Regions from separate parts of the Thioclava sp. DLFJ5-1 genome, predicted to be linked through region 2. Evidence: riboswitches for the same ligand, from Rfam matches in the RefSeq annotation. Region 2 holds a riboswitch; the other holds the start of a gene.
The links. A riboswitch is a leader RNA that binds a small molecule or an ion and turns the genes downstream of it on or off. The one in region 2 is predicted to bind cobalamin.

Region 1: linked by a shared signal. The riboswitch ahead of BMI86_RS07795 (TonB-dependent receptor) and the one ahead of nrdH (glutaredoxin-like protein NrdH) in region 2 are both predicted to bind cobalamin.

Annotation. Positions count from the first base shown of each region.
Region 1 is NZ_MPZU01000002.1:92,178-102,878, forward strand. Features, by position in the region: gene BMI86_RS07775 (SLAC1 anion channel family protein) at 38-1,048, shown strand; gene speB (agmatinase) at 1,235-2,206, shown strand; gene BMI86_RS07785 (DUF1499 domain-containing protein) at 2,203-2,628, shown strand; gene BMI86_RS07790 (DUF475 domain-containing protein) at 2,742-3,788, shown strand; cobalamin riboswitch at 3,818-4,013, shown strand; gene BMI86_RS07795 (TonB-dependent receptor) at 4,150-5,973, shown strand; gene BMI86_RS07800 (ABC transporter substrate-binding protein) at 5,960-6,826, shown strand; gene BMI86_RS07805 (iron ABC transporter permease) at 6,823-7,806, shown strand; gene BMI86_RS07810 (ABC transporter ATP-binding protein) at 7,806-8,552, shown strand; gene BMI86_RS07815 (cobalamin-binding protein) at 8,552-9,343, shown strand; gene BMI86_RS07820 (FMN-binding glutamate synthase family protein) at 9,421-10,701, shown strand, end outside.
Region 2 is NZ_MPZU01000001.1:110,537-121,237, forward strand. Features, by position in the region: gene BMI86_RS00575 (hypothetical protein) at 70-375, shown strand; gene BMI86_RS00580 (homocysteine S-methyltransferase family protein) at 506-1,555, shown strand; cobalamin riboswitch at 1,633-1,828, shown strand; gene nrdH (glutaredoxin-like protein NrdH) at 1,923-2,144, shown strand; gene nrdI (class Ib ribonucleoside-diphosphate reductase assembly flavoprotein NrdI) at 2,157-2,579, shown strand; gene nrdE (class 1b ribonucleoside-diphosphate reductase subunit alpha) at 2,549-4,720, shown strand; gene nrdF (class 1b ribonucleoside-diphosphate reductase subunit beta) at 4,729-5,718, shown strand; gene BMI86_RS00605 (ABC transporter permease) at 5,780-6,535, opposite strand; gene BMI86_RS00610 (ABC transporter ATP-binding protein) at 6,532-7,467, opposite strand; gene BMI86_RS00615 (ABC transporter permease) at 7,464-8,633, opposite strand; gene BMI86_RS00620 (ABC transporter substrate-binding protein) at 8,657-9,562, opposite strand; gene BMI86_RS00625 (HlyD family efflux transporter periplasmic adaptor subunit) at 9,784-10,701, shown strand, end outside.

The DNA of each region.
Region 1 (10,701 bases), on a different contig from region 2:
TTCGGCCCCGCGCGGCGATGGCCACCGGGAGGGCAAGATGAGCATTCAAGCTGAGGCACCCGCCGCGCATAGCCGGCTCGAGCATTTTCCGATCACCTTCTATGCGACGACGATGGGGCTCGGGGGCTTTACGCTGGCGCTGCGTGCGGCAGCCAAGCCGCTCGGGCTCGGGCCGTTGCCCTATCAGGTGATGTTCGCGGTGACCGCGACCGTGTTCGTGCTGATCTCTGCCTTCTATCTCGCCAAGGCCATGCGGCACCCGCAAGCTGTGAGCGCGGAATGGCATCACCCGATCCGGCTCGCCTTCTTCCCGACCGTCGCGATCTCGCTGTTGCTGCTGGCGACCGGGGCGCTGACGGTCTCGACCTCGCTTGCGCTCCTGCTGTGGCTGGCGGGTACGACTCTGCAGGGGATCATGACGCTCGCGGTCGTGACCAACTGGATCGGGACGCGCAGTTTCAAGCACGGGCAGCTGAACCCGGCATGGTTCATCCCGGCGGTGGGCAATGTGATCGTGCCGGTGGCGGGCGCGCAGCTCGGCTTTATCGAGATCAGCTGGCTGTTCTTCTCGGCGGGAATGCTCTTCTGGCTCGTGCTGCTGACGCTGGTGTTCAACCGTCTGATCTTCCACGACCCCCTGCCGAGCAAGCTGCAGCCGACGCTGGTGATCCTGATCGCGCCGCCCGCGGTGGCCTTCATCGCGTGGCTGCGTCTGACCGGCGAGCAGATCGTGCCCGGGGCAACGGTCGGACACGGCGTCGATCCCTTCGCGCATATCCTTCTGTCGCTGGCCTATGTCTTTGCGGCGCTCGTCGCGGTGCAGTTGCCGCGCATCCTGCGGCTGCCCTTCGCGATGAGCTTCTGGGCGCTGAGCTTCCCCATCGCGGCGCTGACCATCGCGACATTCCTGCATGCCGAATACGCCCATTCCGAGCCGCATCTGCGCATGGCGGTGGCGTTCCTCGCGATCCTCGCCGTGGTGATCGTGGGGCTGGTCTGGCGCACGGGGCTTGCGATCCTGCGCGGAGAGATCTGCCAGCCGGAGTGAGGGCGCGCCTCCCCGAGGGGATGATCGTTTGTCTTTGCATGAGGGCGGCGCTACTCGGGGCTCGTCGCCCCGGGCGGAGCTATGCCCAAGCGCTGGAAGTCGGACGCGCCCCTCATCCCCTCGCACGGCAGCTTGACCTCTCGCGAGGGCTGGCGCAGATTTCGCGGGCGAAAAGGAGGGGCGATCATGGCTCTGGAAGATGCGAAAACCCAAGTGGATCAGGCTTTTACGCGGGCAGAGGCACGTGGCCTGAGCTTCGAGAATACCTTCGGCGGGGCCACCAGCTTCCTGCGGCGGCGCTATACGAAGGACCTCGCGGGCGCGCAGATCGCCGTGACCGGCATCCCCTTCGATCAGGCGGTGACGAACCGCCCCGGCACGCGCTTCGGGCCGCGTGCGATCCGCGAAGCCTCGACGCTGCAGGCGTTCGACGCCCCCTATGGCTGGGGCTATGACCCGTTCTCTGAACTCGCCATCGTCGATTACGGCGACATGCCCTTCGACTATGCCAATGTGCCGGAAGTGCCGGGCAGGATCGAGGCGCATCTGAGCGCGATCTTCGGGGCGGGCGTCGTGCCGATCACGCTGGGCGGCGATCACTTCATCACCCTGCCTATCCTGCGCGCGGCCGCTGCCCGGCATGGCGAGATCGCATTAATCCAGTTCGACGCGCATTCCGACACATGGGCCGATGACGACATGGACCGGATCGACCACGGCACGTTCCTCTACAAGGCGATCAAGTCGGGCGTCGTGAGAGCCGAGAATACCGTCTCGGTCGGTATCCGCACCGACAATCCCGATACGCTGGGCGTGACGATCGTGGATGCGCCTTCGGTGCATCGCGAGGGCGTCGAGGCCACGCTGGAACGCATCCGCGCGGTCGTGGGCGACAAGCCCTGTTACATCACCTTCGACATCGACGGGCTCGACCCGGCCTTCGCGCCCGGCACCGGCACGCCGGTCTGGGGCGGTCTGGCCAGCTGGCAGGCGGCAGAGCTGTTGCGCGGGCTGAAAGGGATCAACCTGATCGGTGGCGATGTGGTCGAGGTCTCTCCGCCCTACGATCCGACCGGCGTGACGGCCATCGCGGGCGCCCATGTCGCGACCGAGCTGATCGCGCTGGCCGGTTGGGGGCTGCGGGAGGGCGCGGCATGAATCGGGCCGTGACGATCCTCGCGCTCGGGTTGGCTGCGGTTGCCGTAGCCGATGGCTGGGTGCGCTTCGCCCCGATCGACCCTGCGCGCTACAAGGTCGAGGGCTTGGCGAAAGCGCCCGGCGATCACCCCGAGACGGGCGGGTTTCAGGCGGCCCGCGAGGTCTCCGATCCGCTGGTGCAGATGGCCGCACTCGACAAGATCATCCGGGCCACCGCGCGCACGAAACAGGTGGCGGGCAGCGTCGATGAGGGGCATGTGGCCTATGTCACCCGCTCCGCCTTCTTCGGCTTTCCCGACGTCACCACGCTTTGGGTCGAGGGCAACACGCTGCAAATCCGCGGCCATCTCGTCTACGGCAGATCCGATCTCGGCGTGAACAAGGCCCGGATCATGGGCTGGCTCGACGAGGCGGGGCTGTAGGGGGGCTGATCCGAGGCGCGCTTGCCGGGCCACAGCGATCAACTCTGACGGCGCGCTCCCTTGCGAAGAGAGGGGGCGGAGCCTAAGTGAGGCTCCATGCAGCCGGAGCCAGCATGACCACCATGTACCGTTATTTCTCCTGGGCCATCGCCGTCACCGTTGCGGGGCTGGTCGGGTCGTTCGCGCTGGGATTTGCCCAGACCGGCGGGCTGGGCGGCGCGGTCTCTTTCCTGATGATCACGGCGGTGCTTGCCGTACTGGAAATCTCGCTGAGCTTCGACAACGCCATCGTCAACGCCAACAAGCTGCACCAGATGACGCCGAAATGGCAGCGTCGCTTCCTGACTTGGGGCATCCTGATCGCGGTCTTCGGGATGCGTATCCTGTTCCCGCTGCTGATCGTCGTGATCGCCGCCGGGATCGGACCATGGGAGGCGGTGCAACTGGCCGCGAAACACCCGGCGGAATATGCCGAGATCATCGAGGACGCGCATCTGTCGATTGCGGGCTTCGGCGGGGCCTTCCTGATGATGGTCGCGCTTACCTATTTCATCGACGAGGGCAAAGAGGTTGACTGGATCCGAGCGTTGGAGCGCCGGTTGCGCGCGCTCGCCTCGATCCGCGGGCTCGAGATCGGCCTCGTGCTGCTCGTCATTCTGGCCTTCACCTGGATCCTGCCCGAAGGGCGTGAGGACGAGTTCATGTTCGCATCGATCTGCGGGCTTGCGACCTTCCTGGGTGTCGAAGTGCTCAGCCACGTGCTCGACCGGACGAATCTCGCTGCCGAGACGGCCAAGGCGGGTCTGGGCGCGTTCCTCTATCTCGAAGTACTCGACGCGTCCTTCAGCTTCGACGGGGTGATCGGGGCCTTCGCGCTGACCCAGAACCTGTTCCTGATCGCCATCGGTCTCGGTATCGGCGCAATGTATGTGCGCTCGATGACCCTGATGCTGGTGGAGCGCAACACGCTGAGCGAATTCCGCTATCTCGAGAATGGCGCCTTCTGGTCGATCCTGATCCTCTCGGTCGTCATGTTCGCGCAGACGCTGGTGGAGGTGCCCGAGGTGATTACCGGGCTGATCGGGGCGGGGCTGATCGGGCTGGCGCTGCTATCCTCGATCCGGTTCAACCGGCGCAGCAGAGCCGCCGTCGAAAGTTGAAATTTTCTTGACAGACTGCGGCGCGCGCGGCACAGCAGGGGCACTTCGGTTCCGCCTTGGGCGGATGAAAAGGGAACCCGGTGCGATGCGTGCATTCATTCCGGGGCTGCCCCCGCAACTGTGAGCGGCGAGTGACGGCTGACTGAGCCACTGGGGCGACCCGGGAAGGCCAGCCGAAACCAAGACCCGCGAGCCAGGAGACCTGCCGAGGCGCTCATCCTTTCTGCCTGTGCGGGGCGCGCAGCGGAGGCGGTCTTCCGTCAGTGGTGACATTCTCACCGTCGGCGGAAATTCCAAATTTCCAAAGACTTACGATACGAAGTTCACGCGACCACAGAGTCGCGATACGAGGGAATTGGATATGATCCGCACCCGTTTGACCGTGGGCCTGATGCTCACCACCGCGCTGGCAGCCCCCGCGCTCGCGCAAGACAGCCAACCTTACCAACTCGATGAGATCGTGATCTATCACGGCGCGCTCGAGCCGCAATCGTCGGACAAGACTGCGCAGGCAGTCACCGTGCTGTCGCGCACCGAGCTGGAGCGTTCGGGCCAGACGCGCCTTGCCAATCTGATCGCGCAATCGCCGGGCGTCGGCATCCTGTCGCGCGGGCCGATGGGCGCGCAGACCGGCTTCACCATTCGCGGCGTGTCGCAGAACTACGTGAAGGTTATGGTGGACGGGATCGACGTCTCCGATCCCTCCGCGCCGCAGGTGCTGCCCGATCTGGGTCGGTTCAACACGTTCAATTATGACCGGGTCGAGATCATGCGCGGCTCGCAATCGGCGGTCTATGGCGGGCAGGCGGTTGCCGGTGTGATCAACCTCGACACGCCGCGCCCGACCGAGGATGGCGTGAGCCAGAGCGTCAAGTTTGAGCTCGGCTCCTACCACACCGCGAATGCCGCATATAACTTCGGCTGGAAGAAGGGGGACGACGAGCTCGCGATCCAGCTGTCGAAAGTCTACACCGCAGGCTTCTCGGCGGCCGACAAGAAGAACGGCAATACCGAGAAAGACGGCTATCGCGCCGATCGCGTCAGCCTGCGCGCGCAGAAGCGCATCTCCGACAATCTGCTGATCGGCTTCAACGGCTTTGCGCAGAACGACCGGGGCGAGTTCGATAACGGCTTCAGCTCGCCGCCCACGGACAGCAACGAATACACCATCCACAAGGAGCGGGGCGGGCGTCTTTTCGCCAAATTCACGACCGGTCCGCTCGATCACGAACTTGGTCTGACCTATTACACGACCTCGCGCTGGTATCCGGTCTATGACTATGGCTACGAGGGCAAGCGCCGCAAACTCGACTGGAAAGCCTCGACCGATCTCGGGCCGGGCCGCGTGACCTTCGGCGCGGATCGCACGCTGGAAACCTATACCGGCACCTATGTCACGGGCGATGTTCTGACCGCCGATACGGGCGTCTTCGGTGAATATGCCTTCTCGCCGATGGACGGGGTGAACGTGACCGCCTCGGCGCGCCATGACGATCACTCGGATTTCGGCGGCAACACCACGGGCCGTCTGGGCGTTACCTGGCAGGCCGATGCCGCGACCCTCTTCCGCGCATCGGTGGGCAACGGGTTCCGCGCGCCGTCTGGCTACGAGCTCTATGACGGCTATGCGGGCAATCCCGATCTCAAGCCCGAGAAATCGCTGAGCTACGATCTGGGCGTCGAGCGCGATTTCGGTGCGCATAAGCTGACCGCGACGCTGTTCCATATCGAGGTGGACGACCTGATCGACTACAGCAACACGACCTACAGCTACTACCAGACCTCGGGCACCGCCAAGCGGCAGGGTCTGGAGCTGGGTCTGAAAGGGCCGATCTCCAGCACGGTCAATTACAGCCTCGGCTATACCTATCTGGATTCGAAGAACCCCGACGGGCTCTCTGCCGGCTCGACGTGGAACTCGGCCTTCGGGCGCCACACGCTGACCGCCGGGATCGACGCGCAGGTGACTGACAAGCTCACGCTCGCCGCCGATATGCGCGTGGTCACCGATCGTCAGAGCCAGCCCGATTACGGCCTGCTGAACGCGCAGATGACCTACGATCTGGGCAATGACAAAGAGGCCTATCTGCGGATCGAGAACCTGACCGACACCGATTACCAGCTCTGGCCGGGCTACGGCACCTCGGGTCGCGCCGCCTATGTGGGGCTGCGTGCGCGGTTCTGATCTGAAAGGGGCGGTTTTCGCCGCCCTTTTCGCCGCCTTGGCGGCGACCTCCTCCGCATGGGCGCAGGAACCTGTGGACGAAGCGCCGCAGCGTGTCGTGTCCATGAACCTCTGCACGGATCAGCTGGCGCTGGCGCTGGCCGATCCGTCACAGGTCGTCTCGGTCAGCCATTTCGCGACCGATCCGTCGATGTCGGTGCATTGGAAGCAGGCTGAAGAGCTGCCCGTAAACTACGGGCGTGCCGAAGAAATTTCTATTCTCCATCCCGATCTCGTTCTGGCCGATACATGGTCGAACCCGGACACGATCCGCATGTTGCGCACGCTCGGGATCCGGGTCGAGCAACTGCCGCCCGGCACCTCGCTGCCCGAAATTCGGGGCCGGATCGAGACGATGGGCAAGCTGCTCGGCCATCCCGATCGCGCGGCGAAGATGCTGGCGGATTTCGATGCGCGGCTGGCGGCGATCAAGACGCCGGCGCCGGGGCTGAAAGCTGCGATCATCGGGCCCTCAGGCTATGGCTACGGGCCGCGGACCCTTGAAGGGCAAATCCTTGAAATGGCAGGGTTTCAGAATGTCGTCAGCGGGCCGGGGCTCGACTGGGGCGGGCGGTTGCCGCTGGAAGATCTGGTGATGGATCGCCCCGATCTGGTGGTCGTCGGCGGCTCGCAAGGCGGCACCGGCACGAGCCGCGCGCAAGAGGTGCTGGCTCACCCGGTGCTGCGCGATCTGCCGGTCGTGCGGGGGCTGCGCGATGCAAGCTGGACCTGTGGCGCGCCCGCGATGCTGAATGCGGTGGAGACGCTGACAAAGCTCGGGCGTGAAATCGAGAAAGAGAAGTTGACGCAATGAGTTATCGCACGATCCTCATGCTTCTCTCCGTCCTCTGTGCGGTGCTTTTCGCAGCCTCGCTGCTGATCGGGCCGTCGGGGATTTCTCCGCTTCACGGCCTCTCTGCGCTGATCTCGGGCGATGGCGCGGCGGGCCTTGTGATGCGCGAGTTGCGCTTGCCGCGCGCGATCCTCGGGATCGGTGTCGGCGCCGCACTGGGGCTGTCGGGCGCCGCGATGCAAGGCTTCCTGCGTAACCCGCTGGCCGAACCGGGGCTGATCGGCACCTCTGCGGGGGCGGCGCTCGGCGCTGTGATTGCGATCCAGACCGGGCTCTACGCGCTCTTCGCTCTGGCTCTGCCGCTGGCGGCGCTGGCGGGCGCGGGTGTGGCCGTCGCACTGATCCTGATCCTTGCGGGGCGCGAGGGTCGGGCGCTCGTGCTGATCCTTGCGGGGATCGCGGTCTCGGCGCTGGCGGCGGCGGCGACCGCGCTGGTGCTGAACCTCGCGCCGTCGCCCTATGCCGCGGCCGAGATCGTGTTCTGGATGATGGGCTCGCTCGCCGATCGCTCGATGACCCATGTGGCGCTGGCGCTGCCGTTCCTGATCGTCGGCGCGCTGATCCTGCTGCGCGCGGGCGCGGGGCTCGATGCGCTGAGCCTTGGGGAAGATGCTGCAGCTTCGATGGGCATCTCTTTGAAAAAGCTCAGGCTTCAGATCGTCTACGGCACGGCGCTGATGGTCGGTGCGGCCACGGCTGTCGCGGGGGCGATCGGCTTCGTCGGTCTCGTCGTGCCGCATCTGTTGCGCAAATCCGTGGGCGCGCGGCCCTCGCGGCTGCTGCCGGCTTCCGCGCTTGGCGGGGCGGCGATGCTGACGCTGGCCGATATCGCGACGCGGGTGATCGCGCCCGAGCGCGACCTGAAGCTGGGTGTGCTGACCGCGCTGGTCGGGGCGCCGTTCTTCCTGTCGATGATACGCAAAATGGGGCGCGAGGGCTGATGCTGGAGTTGGAAAACCTCACCGTTCTACGCGGCGAATGTCCGGTGGTCGATCGCGTCTCGGCGCAGGTCGGGCCGGGCGAGGTGATCGGGCTGATCGGGCCCAATGGTGCGGGCAAGACCTCGCTGCTGCGCGGGGCCATGGGGCTGCTGGCGCATCGCGGGAACAGTTCGCTTTCCGCGCTCGACCCGATGGCGCGGGCGCGGGCGGCGGCGTGGCTGCCGCAGGCGCGCGAGATTGCCTGGGGGCTGTCGGTCGCCGATCTCGTCGCGCTGGGGCGGCTGCCGCATGGCCGCGATCAGGCGACGCGCGGGGCGGCTGCAGTGGAGGAAGCGCTGCGCCGGATGGGGCTCGACAACTACCGCGACCGTGCCGCCACGCAGCTCTCGGGCGGCGAGCAGGCGCGGGTGCTGATCGCGCGGGCGCTCGCGCAGGAAAGCCCGCTGATCCTCGCCGACGAGCCTATCGCAGGCCTCGATCCGGCGGCGCAGATCGCGACGATGCAGGTCTTCACCTCCCATGCGCAGGCGGGCGGCGCAGTGGTCACTTCGCTGCATGATCTCGGGCTGGCGGCGCGCCATTGCACCCGACTTTGGGTGATGGATCGCGGGCGGCTGGTCGCGGACGGTGCGCCCGGCGAGGTGCTGACCGCGACGCTTCTGGCCGAGGTCTTCCACATCCGCGCGCACTTCAAGAACACGCCGGAAGGCCCCGTTTTTCAACCGCTTTCCACATTGGGGGTCTGATGGCATTTCCGGCCGAGCGCATCGTCTGCCTGACCGAGGAGACGGTCGAGACACTTTACCTTCTGGGTGAGGACGCGCGCATCGTCGGCGTCTCTGGCTACGCGGTGCGACCCAAACGGGTGCGTCAGGAAAAGCCGCGCGTCTCGGCCTTCATCTCCGCCGATCTGCCGAAGATCCTCTCGCTGGAGCCGGACCTCGTCCTGACCTTCTCGGACCTTCAGGCCGATATCGTCGCGGGGCTGGTGCGCGAGGGCGTCGCCGTGCACGCGTTCAACCAACGCTCGGTCGCGGGCATCCTCGACATGATCTGCACGGTGGGCGCGCTGGTGGGCTGCACCGAGCGTGCGGAGTTGCTTGCTGCGGGTTACGAGGCGCGTCTGGCGGAGATCGCCGCCAAGCCGCGCCCCAACCGTCCGCGCGTCTGGTTCGAGGAATGGGATGAGCCGCTGATCTCCGCCGTGGGCTGGGTGTCGGAGCTGATCGAGATCGCGGGCGGGCGCGACGTCTTCGCCGATCTGGCGAGAGAGGGCAAAGCCAAGGATCGCATCGTCACTCCCGAACAAGTGATCGCCGCCGCGCCCGAGGTCATCGTGGGGTCGTGGTGCGGCAAGAAATTCCGCCCCGAGAAAGTTTCCGCAAGGCGAGGCTGGCAGGACGTTCCGGCTGTTGCGCGAAACCGGCTGCACGAGGTCAAATCCACCCTGATCCTGCAGCCCGGGCCTGCAGCGCTAACCGACGGGCTCGACGCGCTGGAGGCCGCGATCTGGTCCGATCCGGGGTTGCGGGCGTAATAGTTCTTAGACATAGAGCCCTCGCGCGCTAGAGTGTCCGCGCAGGAACAGAGGCTACTTACCCCGCGGGAGGGGGCATGTTCACGCGTTTTGTACGGTTTTCACCACTCGTCTTGTCAGCTCTGCTGACGCTCGCAGCAGTTTCCGGTTTGATCCTTACCGATTGGTTTCTGGTCATCGCGATCCTCTTCGGTTTCCTGACGCTGGTCGGGATCCACGATCTGATCCAGACCAAACACGCGATCACCCGGAACTATCCGATCCTCGGCCATCTGCGCTTCTTCTTCGAGGAAATCCGCCCCGAGATCCGCCAATACCTGATCGAGGGGGACGACGAAGACATTCCGTTCTCCCGCGCGACCCGCACGATCGTCTATCAGCGCGCCAAGGATATCGAGGATGCCAAACCCTTCGGCACCCGTATCCGCGTCTCGGAATCGGGCTATCAGTGGATCACCCATTCGGTGAAGCCGCGCCATATCGAGGATAGCGATTTCCGCGTCGAGATCGGCGGCGAGGCGTGCAAGCAGCCCTACAAGGCGTCGATCTACAATATCTCGGCCATGTCCTTCGGGGCGCTGTCGGCCAATGCGATCATGGCGCTCAACAAGGGCGCGAAGATGGGCGGCTTCGCGCATGACACGGGCGAGGGCGGGATTTCGCGCTATCACCGTGAGGGCGGCGATCTGATCTACGAGGTCGGCTCGGGCTATTTCGGCTGCCGCAACCACGATGGCAGCTTCAACCCCGAGAAATTCGCCAAGCGCGCGCAAGACCCTCAGGTCAAGATGATCGAGCTGAAGCTGAGCCAGGGCGCGAAGCCAGGCCATGGCGGCATGCTGCCTGCGGCCAAGATCACCCCCGAGATCGCCGAGGCGCGCGACATCCCGATGGATCGCGACTGCATCTCGCCCGCCTCGCACTCGGCCTTCTCGACCCCGCTGGAGATGATGGAATTCATCGGCCAGCTGCGCGAGCTGTCGGGCGGCAAGCCGGTTGGCTTCAAGCTCTGCGTCGGTCACCGCCGCGAATTCATGTGCATCGTCAAGGCGATGCTGGAGACCGGCATCACCCCCGATTTCATCGTGGTCGATGGCAAGGAGGGCGGCACCGGGGCCGCGCCTCTGGAATTCGCCAATCACATGGGCTTCCCGCTCGTGGAAGGTTTGAGCTTCGTGCACAACACGCTGCGCGGGGCGGGGCTGCGCGATCAGGTGAAAATCGGCGCCTCGGGCAAGGTCGTCACCGCCTTCCATATCGCCAAGGTTCTGGCGATCGGGGCGGATTGGGCGAACTCGGCACGCGGCTTCATGTTCTCGATCGGCTGCATTCAGGCGCAGTCGTGCCACACGAACAAA
Region 2 (10,701 bases):
GATGGACCAGATCGGACCTCGCATATCGCCGTGCCGCGACCAATCCCGCCCTTTTGCGCGGAGGGCGCGATGCTTTTGGAACGAACGCTTTCACTGCTACAACTCGATATAGGACCGATCTCGCCGCTGCGTGCGCGTGAGCTGGGGACGCTCGGCTACATGGAATGGCTCGGTACGCTGCCGGGCGACATGCCCTATGCGAAGGCGGCGATCGTCGCTCATATGCAGGCCTATCCGCACTCCCTGATCTCGCCCGCGGTGGAGGTGTTCTGCGAGCTCCTGCTGGAGTCGCTGACCCCGCAGCCTTTCGCCTTGCAGATCGAGATGCCTCCACCGGTGCGGCGGGGCGGTGCTCGCGCCCGACGGGGCCTCTGACCCATTTCTCGTCTTGCGGTCGCATTCAGCGGCCCGGCCGAGGACCATTGCAGCAGGAAACGGCACTCCGTTTCCTGTGAGGCTCGGCTTTTCCAAACGATGGTCATGGATGAACTGAGAGGATCTCTCCATGAATGACAACAAACTGACCCGTCTGCTCGACGCGCGCCCGGTGATCTGCGCCGAGGGCTTTCTGTTCGAACTGGAACGGCGCGGCTATCTGACCGCCGGGGAATTCGTACCCGAAGTCGCGCTCGAATACCCGCAGGCGCTGCGCAATCTGCATGTCGATTTCCAGCGCGCCGGCAGCGATATCGTCGAGGCCTTCACCTATAACGGCCACCGCGAGAAGATGCGCGTGATCGGCAAGGAAGACCTGCTGGAGCCGCTCAACCGCGCGGCGCTGAAGATCGCGCGCGAGGTCGCCAATGCGAAGACCGGCAACCTGATGGCGGGCAATATCTCGAACACGAATATCTGGGACCCGACCGATCCGGCACGGCAGGCCGAGGTGCGCGCGATGTTCGACGAGATGATCGGATGGGCGGTCGAGGAAGGCGCAGATATCATTATCGGCGAGACCTTCTACTACGCGGGCGAGGCGCTATGTGCGCTGGAGGCCGCGAAAGCGTCGGGGCTGCCGGTGGTGCTGACGCTGGCGCCGATGGCGGCCGATGAGATGATGGACGGGGTCGGCATCGTCGAGACCTGCCAGCAGCTCGAACAGGCGGGCGCCGATGTCGTCGGGCTTAACTGCTTCCGCGGGCCGCAGACGATGATGCCGTGGCTGCGCAAGGTGCGCGCGGCGGTGAGCTGCCATGTCGGCGCCCTGCCCGTGCCCTACCGGACCACGAAGGAGGAGCCGACCTTCTTCAACCTCTCGGACCACAACGGCTGCACCTGCCCCTCGCCGCATGGCCGGACCTTCCCGACCGCGCTCGATCCGCTGGCGTGTAACCGCTACGAGATCGGCGCCTTCGCCCGCGAGGCGCAGGCGATCGGGGTAAATTACCTCGGCGTGTGCTGCGGGGCGAGCCCGATGCATATCCGCGAAATGGCCGAGGCCGTGGGCCGCGAGACCGAGGCCAGCCGCTTCTCGGAGCGCATGGAGAACCACTTCATGTATGGCCAGAACGCCCGCCTTCCGGCGCATATCCGGGCGCTTGGCGACGGCGCCTGAGGCTTGACACCGCCCTGTCGCGCGCGCATTTCGCGCGGCAGGGCAATCTATATATTGACAGCCGTCATCTCATTAACCCAATATGATGTTGCTTTGGTTCCTGCGAGTCACTCCGCAGGCGAAGAGGGAAGCCGGTGAGATTCCGGCGCTGCCCCCGCAACTGTAAGCGGCGAGCCTTAGGTCCGAATGTCACTGGTGCGATGCACCGGGAAGACGGACCGAGAGGCGCTCGAGCCGCGAGCCAGGAGACCTGCCAGAGCAGATAGACGACGACCGCGGCGGAGGGCCCGGGCGCGTGGCAGTGTGCTTTGCGCCCTGCCCACGAGCCTTGTCCCGCGCTGCCGACAGCAAACAAAGGGACAGGAAAATGACCATCACCGTCTATTCGAAACCGGCCTGCGTGCAATGCACCGCCACGACCCGTGCGCTCGATGCCAAGGGGATCGATTACAACGTGATCGACCTGACCGAGGATGCCGCCGCGATGGAGATGGTGCAGGACCTCGGCTACCGTCAGGCCCCGGTCGTGATCGCGAACGAGGATCACTGGGCGGGCTTTCGCCCCGACATGATCAACCGGCTGGCCTGAGACCTAGCCGCGATGGGACAGGCAAGGCTGATCTATTACTCCTCGGCGTCGGGAAACACGCAGCGCTTCGTGGAGCGGCTGGGCCTGCCCGCGCTGCGCCTGCCCGTTTCGGCTGAGGCTCCGATGCCGACCCCGCCCGGCCCCTATGTCCTGATCTGCCCGAGCTATGCCGACGGCAAGGGGCGAGGTGCGGTCGCGAAACCGGTCATCGCTTTTCTCAACGATCCCGCCCGACGCGCGGGCCTGTGCGGCGTCATCGCCAGCGGCAATCGCAATTTCGGCGCACTCTTCGCCTGCGCGGGCGATCTGCTGGCGCGCAAATGCAATATCCCCGTGCTTTACCGGTTCGAGCTGGCAGGCACGGACAGTGACATCGACCGCGTGCGCGCAGGTCTCGAAACCTTCTGGAGGCAGGAATGCTCGATAGCGACGTGAAACCGAGCGGGGCCGCGGCCTCGGAATTCGCGGGGCTTGATCACCACGCGCTCAACGCAATGCTCAACCTCTATGACGCGGAGGGCAATATCCGCTTCGACGCCGACAGGATGGCGGCGCGGCAATATTTCCTGCGCCATGTGAACCAGAACACGGTGTTCTTCCATTCGCTGGATGAAAAGCTCGGCTATCTGGTGGAGGAAGGCTATTACGACGCCGCCGTGCTCGATCAGTACTCGCGCAATTTCCAGCGTGCGATCTGGGACGCGGCGTTTGCCGCCAAGTTCCGCTTTCCGACCTTCCTCGGCGCGTTCAAATATTACACCTCCTACACGCTGAAGACCCGCGACGGGCAGCGCTATCTCGAACGCTACGAGGACCGCGTCGTGATGGTGGCGCTGACGCTCGCGCGCGGCGACGAGGCGCTGGCGATGCGGCTGATGGAAGAGATGCTGGCGGGCCGTTTCCAGCCCGCGACGCCCACCTTCCTCAATGCGGGCAAAAAGGCGCGGGGCGAATTCGTGTCGTGTTTCCTGCTGCGGCTGGAAGACAACATGGAAAGCATCGGGCGCGGCATCAACTCGGCGCTGCAACTGTCCAAACGCGGCGGCGGCGTGGCGCTGATGCTGACCAATATCCGCGAATACGGCGCGCCGATCAAAGGGATCGAGAACCAGTCCTCGGGCGTGATCCCGGTGATGAAGCTGCTCGAAGACAGCTTCAGCTATGCCAACCAGCTGGGCGCGCGTCAGGGCGCGGGCGCAGTCTATCTGCACGCCCATCACCCCGACATCCTGCGCTTCCTCGACACAAAGCGCGAGAATGCCGACGAGAAAATCCGCATCAAGACGCTGAGCCTCGGCGTGGTCATCCCCGACATCACCTTCGAGCTCGCGAAGAAAAACGAGGAGATGTATCTCTTCTCGCCGCATGACGTGGAGCGGGTCTATGGCTGCGCCTTCTCGGAGATTTCGGTCACCGAGAAATATCACGAGATGGTCGACGACGCGCGCATCCGCAAACGCAAGATCAACGCCCGCGCCTTCTTCCAGACGCTGGCCGAAATCCAGTTCGAAAGCGGCTATCCCTACATCATGTTCGAGGACACGGTGAACCGCGCCAACCCGATCGCGGGGCGCATCACCATGTCGAACCTGTGTTCCGAAATCCTGCAGGTGGCCGAACCCTCGGAATTCGACGAGGATCTGGGCTATGCGCGGATGGGCACGGATATCTCGTGCAATCTGGGCTCGCTCAACATCGCCAAGGTGATGGATGGCGGCGATCTGGGCGCGAGCGTCGGGGCCGCGATCCGGGCGCTCTCGGCGGTGTCGGAGATGAGCGCGATCAACGCCGTCCCCTCGATCCGCAAGGGCAATGAGGAAAGCCACGCGATCGGGTTGGGCCAGATGAACCTGCACGGCTTCCTCGCCCGCGAGCGCATCCAGTATGGCAGCCCCGAGGGGATCGAGTTCACCTCCGTCTATTTCGCCGCCGTGGCCTATCACGCGCTCGCGGAATCGAACCGGCTGGCCGCCGAGCACGGGCGCAGTTTCAAGGGGTTCGAGGCCTCTGCCTATGCCGATGGCAGCTTCTTCGAAAAATACGTGACCCGCGACTGGCTGCCTGAGAGTGAGGCCGTCACGGCCCTGTTCGACCGCTTCGGGATCACCCTGCCCTCGCGCGCCGACTGGGCCGCCCTGCGCGACCGGGTGATGGAAACCGGCCTGTGGAACCGCAATCTGCAAGCCGTGCCACCCACCGGGTCGATCAGCTATATCAACAACGCCACCGCCTCGATCCACCCGATCACCGCGAAGATCGAGATCCGCAAGGAAGGCAAGATCGGCCGGGTCTATTACCCCGCGCCCTACATGACGAACGACAATCTGGAGTTCTACCGCGACGCCTATCAGATCGGCCCCGAGGCGATCATCGACACCTATGCGGCGGCGACCGAGCATGTCGATCAGGGCCTGTCGCTGACGCTGTTCTTCCCCGCCGAGGCCACGACCCGCGACATCAACCGCGCCCAGATCTATGCATGGCGGCGCGGCATCAAGACCATCTACTACATCCGCCTGCGCCAAGCGGCCCTTGAGGGGACCGAGGTGCAGGGCTGCGTTTCCTGTTCCCTGTGAGGCCCGCCATGAAAGATCTGCACACGCCCCGCCCCGTTCCGCGCCCCGTCCCCCGTGCCGTCAACTGGAACCGCCTTCAGGACGACAAGGACCTCGAAGTCTGGAACCGTCTAACCTCGAATTTCTGGCTGCCCGAGAAGGTGCCGCTGTCAAACGACATTCAAAGCTGGTCGCAACTGACCGAGGACGAACAGACCCTCACGATCCGGGTCTTCACCGGGCTGACGCTTCTGGACACGATCCAGAACACGGTCGGCGCGCCCGCGCTGATGGCCGATGCCGCGACGCCCCATGAGGAAGCCGTGCTGTCGAACATCGCCTTCATGGAGGCGGTGCACGCGCGCAGCTATTCCTCTGTCTTCTCGACGCTGTGCAACACGGCCGAGGTCGACGAGGCTTTCCGCTGGTCGCAGGAGAACCCGCATCTGCAGGCGAAGTCGCGGCTGATCCTCGACGAATACGACGCGACGGCCAGCCCGCTGAAGCGCAAGGTGGCGAGCGTCTTTCTGGAAAGCTTCCTGTTCTATTCGGGCTTCTACCTGCCGATGCACTGGTCGAGCCGCGCGCGCCTGACCAACACCGCCGACCTGATCCGCCTGATCATCCGCGACGAGGCAATCCACGGCTATTACATCGGCTACAAGTTCCAGCGCGCGCTGGAGCATGTGACCGAGGCCGAGCGCACCGAGATCAAGGATTTCGCCTTCTCGCTGATGTTCGACCTCTATGACATCGAGGGCCGCTACACCGAGCAACTCTATGACGGTCTGGGCCTGACCGAGGATGTGAAGCATTTCCTGCATTACAACGCCAACAAGGCGCTGCAGAACCTCGGCTACGAGGCGCTGTTCCCCGACGAGGCGACGCGCGTGAACCCGGCGATCCTCGCCGCGCTCTCGCCCGGATCGGACGAGAACCACGACTTCTTCTCGGGCTCGGGGTCGAGCTATGTGATCGGCAAGGCGGTCGCGACCGAGGACGAAGACTGGGCGTTCTGAAGCCCTGCCAGCGGGCCGCGCCTCGGACGAGGCGCGGGTCGCTCCTCGAGCCTGTCCGGTTTCAGGTATCGGCCCCGGCGGACTGCCTGCCCAAGCGCCGCGTCAGCGCGGTCTCCAACAGGCTCAGCGCGTCGTAGACGAGCACTGCGAACAGCCCCACGATCACGCCGCCTTGAAGGACGAAAGCGGTGTTGCTCGTCAGAAGCCCCGCGATGATCACCTCGCCCAAAGTGCGCGCGGCCACCGTGGAGCCGACAGTGGCGGTGCCGATGGCGATCACCACCGATAGCCGTATGCCCGTCAGGATCACCGGCAGGGCCAGCGGCAGTTCCACCCGGATCAGACGTTGCCATCGGGTCAGACCGATGCCGCGGGCGGCCTCCATCGTGGCGGGCGGCAGGGTCGAGAGCCCCGCGATGGCCGTCTCGAAGATCGGCAGCAACCCGTAGAGGAACAGCGCCACCAGCGTTGGCCCCGCCCCGAAACCGAGCGCAGGCACCGCCAGCGCCAGCACCGCGACAGGCGGGAAGGTCTGGCCGATATTGGTGATCGTGCGCGACAGCGGCAGGAAGGCAGCGCCCGAAGGCCGGGTCACGAGGATGGCAAGGCCCACCGCGACGAGCGTCGCCAGGCCGGAGGCCAGCGCCACGAGCCCCAGATGGCTCAGCGAGAGCGAAAGGATCGAGGCGCGCTCGTAGATCACCGGGCCGCCCGCCGGGGCGAAAGGCGCGAAGACTGGCGCGAACCAATACGGGCGCAGAACCAGCGCCAGCAAGAGCGCCACGCAGGCGGCCCGGATCGCGCCGCTACGGCTCATGCCAGCTCCGCCGCGCGGGCGCGGATCGTTGCCAGCGGCACCCGGCCAAGCGGTGTGTCCCCATCGGCCACCGGCAGCGCCTCGCAGCCGCGCCACAGACACAGCGACAGCGCATCGCGCAGGCTCGTGTCGGGCGCAATCGGCTCGCCCTCGGCGGTGCCGTCTTCCAGCACCTCCGACACCGGGATCAGCGACAACAGCCGCAGCGGACGGTCGACGCCGCCCACCATCTGCGCCACGAAATCGGTCGCGGGCGCGGCGATGATCTCGGCGGGCGTGCCATGTTGCAGCAGCTTGCCGCCATCCATCACCGCCACCCGGTCGCCCAGATGGATCGCCTCTTCCATGTCATGCGTCACGAGCACGATGGTCGAGCCCAACTGACGCTGGATATGGCGCAGATCGGCTTGTGCCCGGGCCCGGATGATCGGGTCGAGCGCGCCGAAGGGCTCGTCCATCAGCAGCAGATCGGGCCGCGAGGCGAGAGCGCGCGCCACGCCCACGCGCTGTTGCTGGCCGCCCGACAGCTCCGCCGGGTAGCGGTCGCGAAACTGCGCAGGCTCCATCGAGAACAGGTCCAGCAACTCGTCGACACGTGCGCGCGTCTTGTCCTTGGACCACCCCAAAAGCCGCGGCACCACGCCGATATTCCCCGCGATCGTGTAATGCGGGAACAGGCCGTCGCCCTGAATGACATAGCCGATACGGCGGCGCAGTTCGTGCTTGGCCAGCGCGGCGGTGGCCTCGCCATTGATCCGCACCTCGCCCGAGCTCGGTTCGATCAGCCGGTTGATCATCCGCAGAAGCGTCGTCTTGCCCGAGCCGGAGGTGCCCACGATCACCGTGATCGTCCCGGTCTCGACCGTCATCGACACGTGGTCGACCGCTGCGGTGCCCTCATAGAGCTTCGTGATCTCGTCGATTTCGATCATTCTTCTCGCTCCGTTCGGGGGGTCGTCAGTTCGACGAGGATGTCCATCGCGATGGCCGACACCAGCGCCAGTGCGACGGTGGGCAATGCGCCCAGCAAGATCAGGTCGCCCGCCGTCTGGTTCAGACCTTGGAACACGAATGTGCCATAGCCGCCGCCGCCGATCAGCCCGGCGATCACCGCCAGTCCGATGTTCTGAACCAGCACGATGCGCAGCCCGGCCAGCACGACCGGCAGGCCCAGCGGCAGTTCCACCCGGGTCAGACGCTGGCGCCATGTCATGCCCATCCCGCGCGCGGCCTCGAGTGTGGCGGCGGGCGCGGTGCGCAGCCCGGCCAGCACATTGGCGACCACCGGCAGCAGCGAATAGAGGGTGAGCGCAAGGAAGGCCGGCGCGAAGCCGATCCCGGCGATGCCGATCGCGCGGGCGCCGGGGATAATCCCGCTCAGCCAGCTCAGCACCGGGATCATGATCCCGAACATCGCGAGCGACGGAATGGTCTGCAGGAAACTCAGCACCGGCAGGAGCGCGCGGCGCAGCCCGGCGTTGCGGTGGGAGAGCACGCCCAGCGGCAGGCCGATCACCGCCGCCGCCAGAAGCGAGCCGAAGGCAAGGCCCAGATGGCGCAGGCTGGCGCTGTAGAAAGCGTCCTTGCGGCTCGCGAATTCCTGCGCGATGGACAGATCGCTCAGCGCGCCCGACCACAGCAGCGCGCCAATCAGCGCAAGCACCAGCACCAGCAGCCCCGCCCGCGCGGCAGGCCCCGGCGACAGCGCGGAAAGCGCATCGGCCATCATCAGCGCGAAGACCACCAGCAGGAACCAGAAGCCCGCCGCCGGAGAGACGCGGGCATACTCCCCTGCCTCCTCGAGCAGGGAAGACGCGCCGAGAACCAGCAGCCAGACCAGCCCCGCAAGGCCAAGCGCAGCCCCCGCGATGCGCAGAAAGGGCCGCGCGGCGGGCAGCCCCAAGGCGAGCCCCAACAGCATCAGCGCGATCCCCGGCCCCGTGACCTGCGGCGCGGCGAGGGTCCAGAGCGCCCTGCCCTCACCGGCGACGATCCGGTTCGCCGCCAAGGTCATGAAGGGCGCGAAGATCGCGGCCAGACCAAGCACCGCGAACAGCACGCCCGGCGGCGACAGCCCCGCCATCGCGGAGCGCGTCACCGCCCGTTTGCGCGCCGCCGCAGTCAGTTCAGCACTCCGATCTGCGTCAGGTAGTCCTTCGCGACCGCCTCGGCGGGCTCACCTCCGACCTGAATACGACCGTTGAGCTTTTGCAGCGTCTGCATGTCGAGCTTGTCGAAGATCGGGTTCAGCACCTCGGGGATCTTCGGGTATTCCTTCAGCACCGCGTCGCGCACGATCGGGGTGGGCTCGTAGACCGGCTGCACGCCCTTGTCGTCTTCCATCACGACGAGCCCCGCCGCGCCGACTCCGCCATCGGTGCCATAGGCCATCGCCGCGTTCACGCCCGAGGTGCCGCGCGCCGCTGCCTGAATGGTCGCCGCGGTGTCACCGCCCGAAAGAACCACGGTCTGATCGGGGCTCAGCTTGAACCCGTAGGCCTTCTGCATCGCGGGCAGCACGGCGGGGGACGAGACGAACTCGGTCGAGGCCGCGAGCTTCACATCGCCGCCCTTCGACACCCATTTGCCGAAATCGGACATGGTGGTGAGGTTGTTCTCCTTGGCCAGATCGCCGGTCACGGCAATCGCCCAGGTGTTGTTGGCAGGCGCGGAGTCGAGCCAGGTGATATCGTTCTGCTTGTCGAGTTCGGCGGCGCGGTCATGGGCCTTTGTGGTATCCTTCCAGATGTCGCTATCGGCCTCGTTGAAGAAATAGGCCGCGTTGCCGGTGTATTCGGGGTAGATGTCGATCTGGCCCGCGAGGATCGCCTTGCGCACGACCTGCGTGCCACCCAGTTGCAACCGCCGCTCCACCGGCATCCCGGCATTTTCCAGCGACAGTGCGATGATATTGCCCAAGAGACCGCCTTCGGTGTCGATCTTGGACGAGACGGTGATATCGGCCTGCGCGGCGGAGGCGAGCGCGCCCCCGAAGACCGCAGCGGCCACGATGAGAGAATATTTCATGGCTGGTCTGGCTCCCTGACTGATGTCTGTGCGTGTCTCGAGACGAGATCCTGCCTGAGGTAGGGCCCGCGCCGCGCCCGCCAAGCCTCCCGCGACCCACCAGCCGCATGCGACGCCCCGGCCCGGCCACGGGGCCTTTCAGGGGGTGCGTCACATTTGCGCTAGCCCGACGCGCCAAGGTTTGCATAAGTAGTCAAAAGACATGCGCGAAGAGGGACGTCATGGTTGGAATTGGAACGGGCCTCGCACGGCTCGCGATGGTGGCGGTTCCGACCGCACTGGGTGTGGCGGCGATCGTTTTTGCGGGCGATCTGAAATCTCTGCCCAGCCCGAGCGAGGCGAACCGCCCGGCGACGCTGGTGCGGGTGATCACGCTCGCGCCCATCGAGATGATCCCGCGCGTCACCGGCTATGGCACGGTCGCGCCGGTGCGCGAGTGGCGCGCCGTCGCCCGGATAGAGGGGGAAATCCGCGACATCGCCAAGCCGCTCGCGCCGGGCGATATCGTGGCCAAGGACACGCCGCTTTTCACCATCGACGACAGCGATCTGAAACTGCAGCGCGCCAGTCTCGAGGCGCAGGTCGCGGCCTCCAAGGTCAAGGATGACACGGTGCGCACGAGCCTCGAACTGGCGCGCTCCGATCTCGCGCTCGCCCAGGACGAGCTCGACCGCCAGAAGACGCTGCACGATCTGGGTCGGATCACCCAGCCCCAGCTCGACGCGGCGCGCCGCCAGCAGCTAACCGCGCAGACCAAGGTGACCGATCTTGAGAGCCAGCTGAAGCTGAACGAGGCCGAACGCGAGGTGCTCGATACGCAGGCGGCAACGATCGACCGTTCGATCGGGTTGTCGACGATCTCGGCACCTTTCGAGCTGCGGGTAAATTCGCTGGACGCGGATCTGGGGCAATACGTCAATCGCGGTCAGGTTCTGCTGAGCGGCGAAGGCGTGGCGGCCGTCGATATCTCGGCGCAATTCCCGATCGGGCGGATGGGGCCCCTGCTCCGGCTCGCGGGCGATGGCACCAAGGTCACCGATCTAAAGGCGCGCGTCACCCTGCCCGAGCCCGAGCATCCCGTGGTCTGGAAGGCCCGGGTCGAGCGAATGGGCGAAGCTATCGACGAGACCACGCAAAGC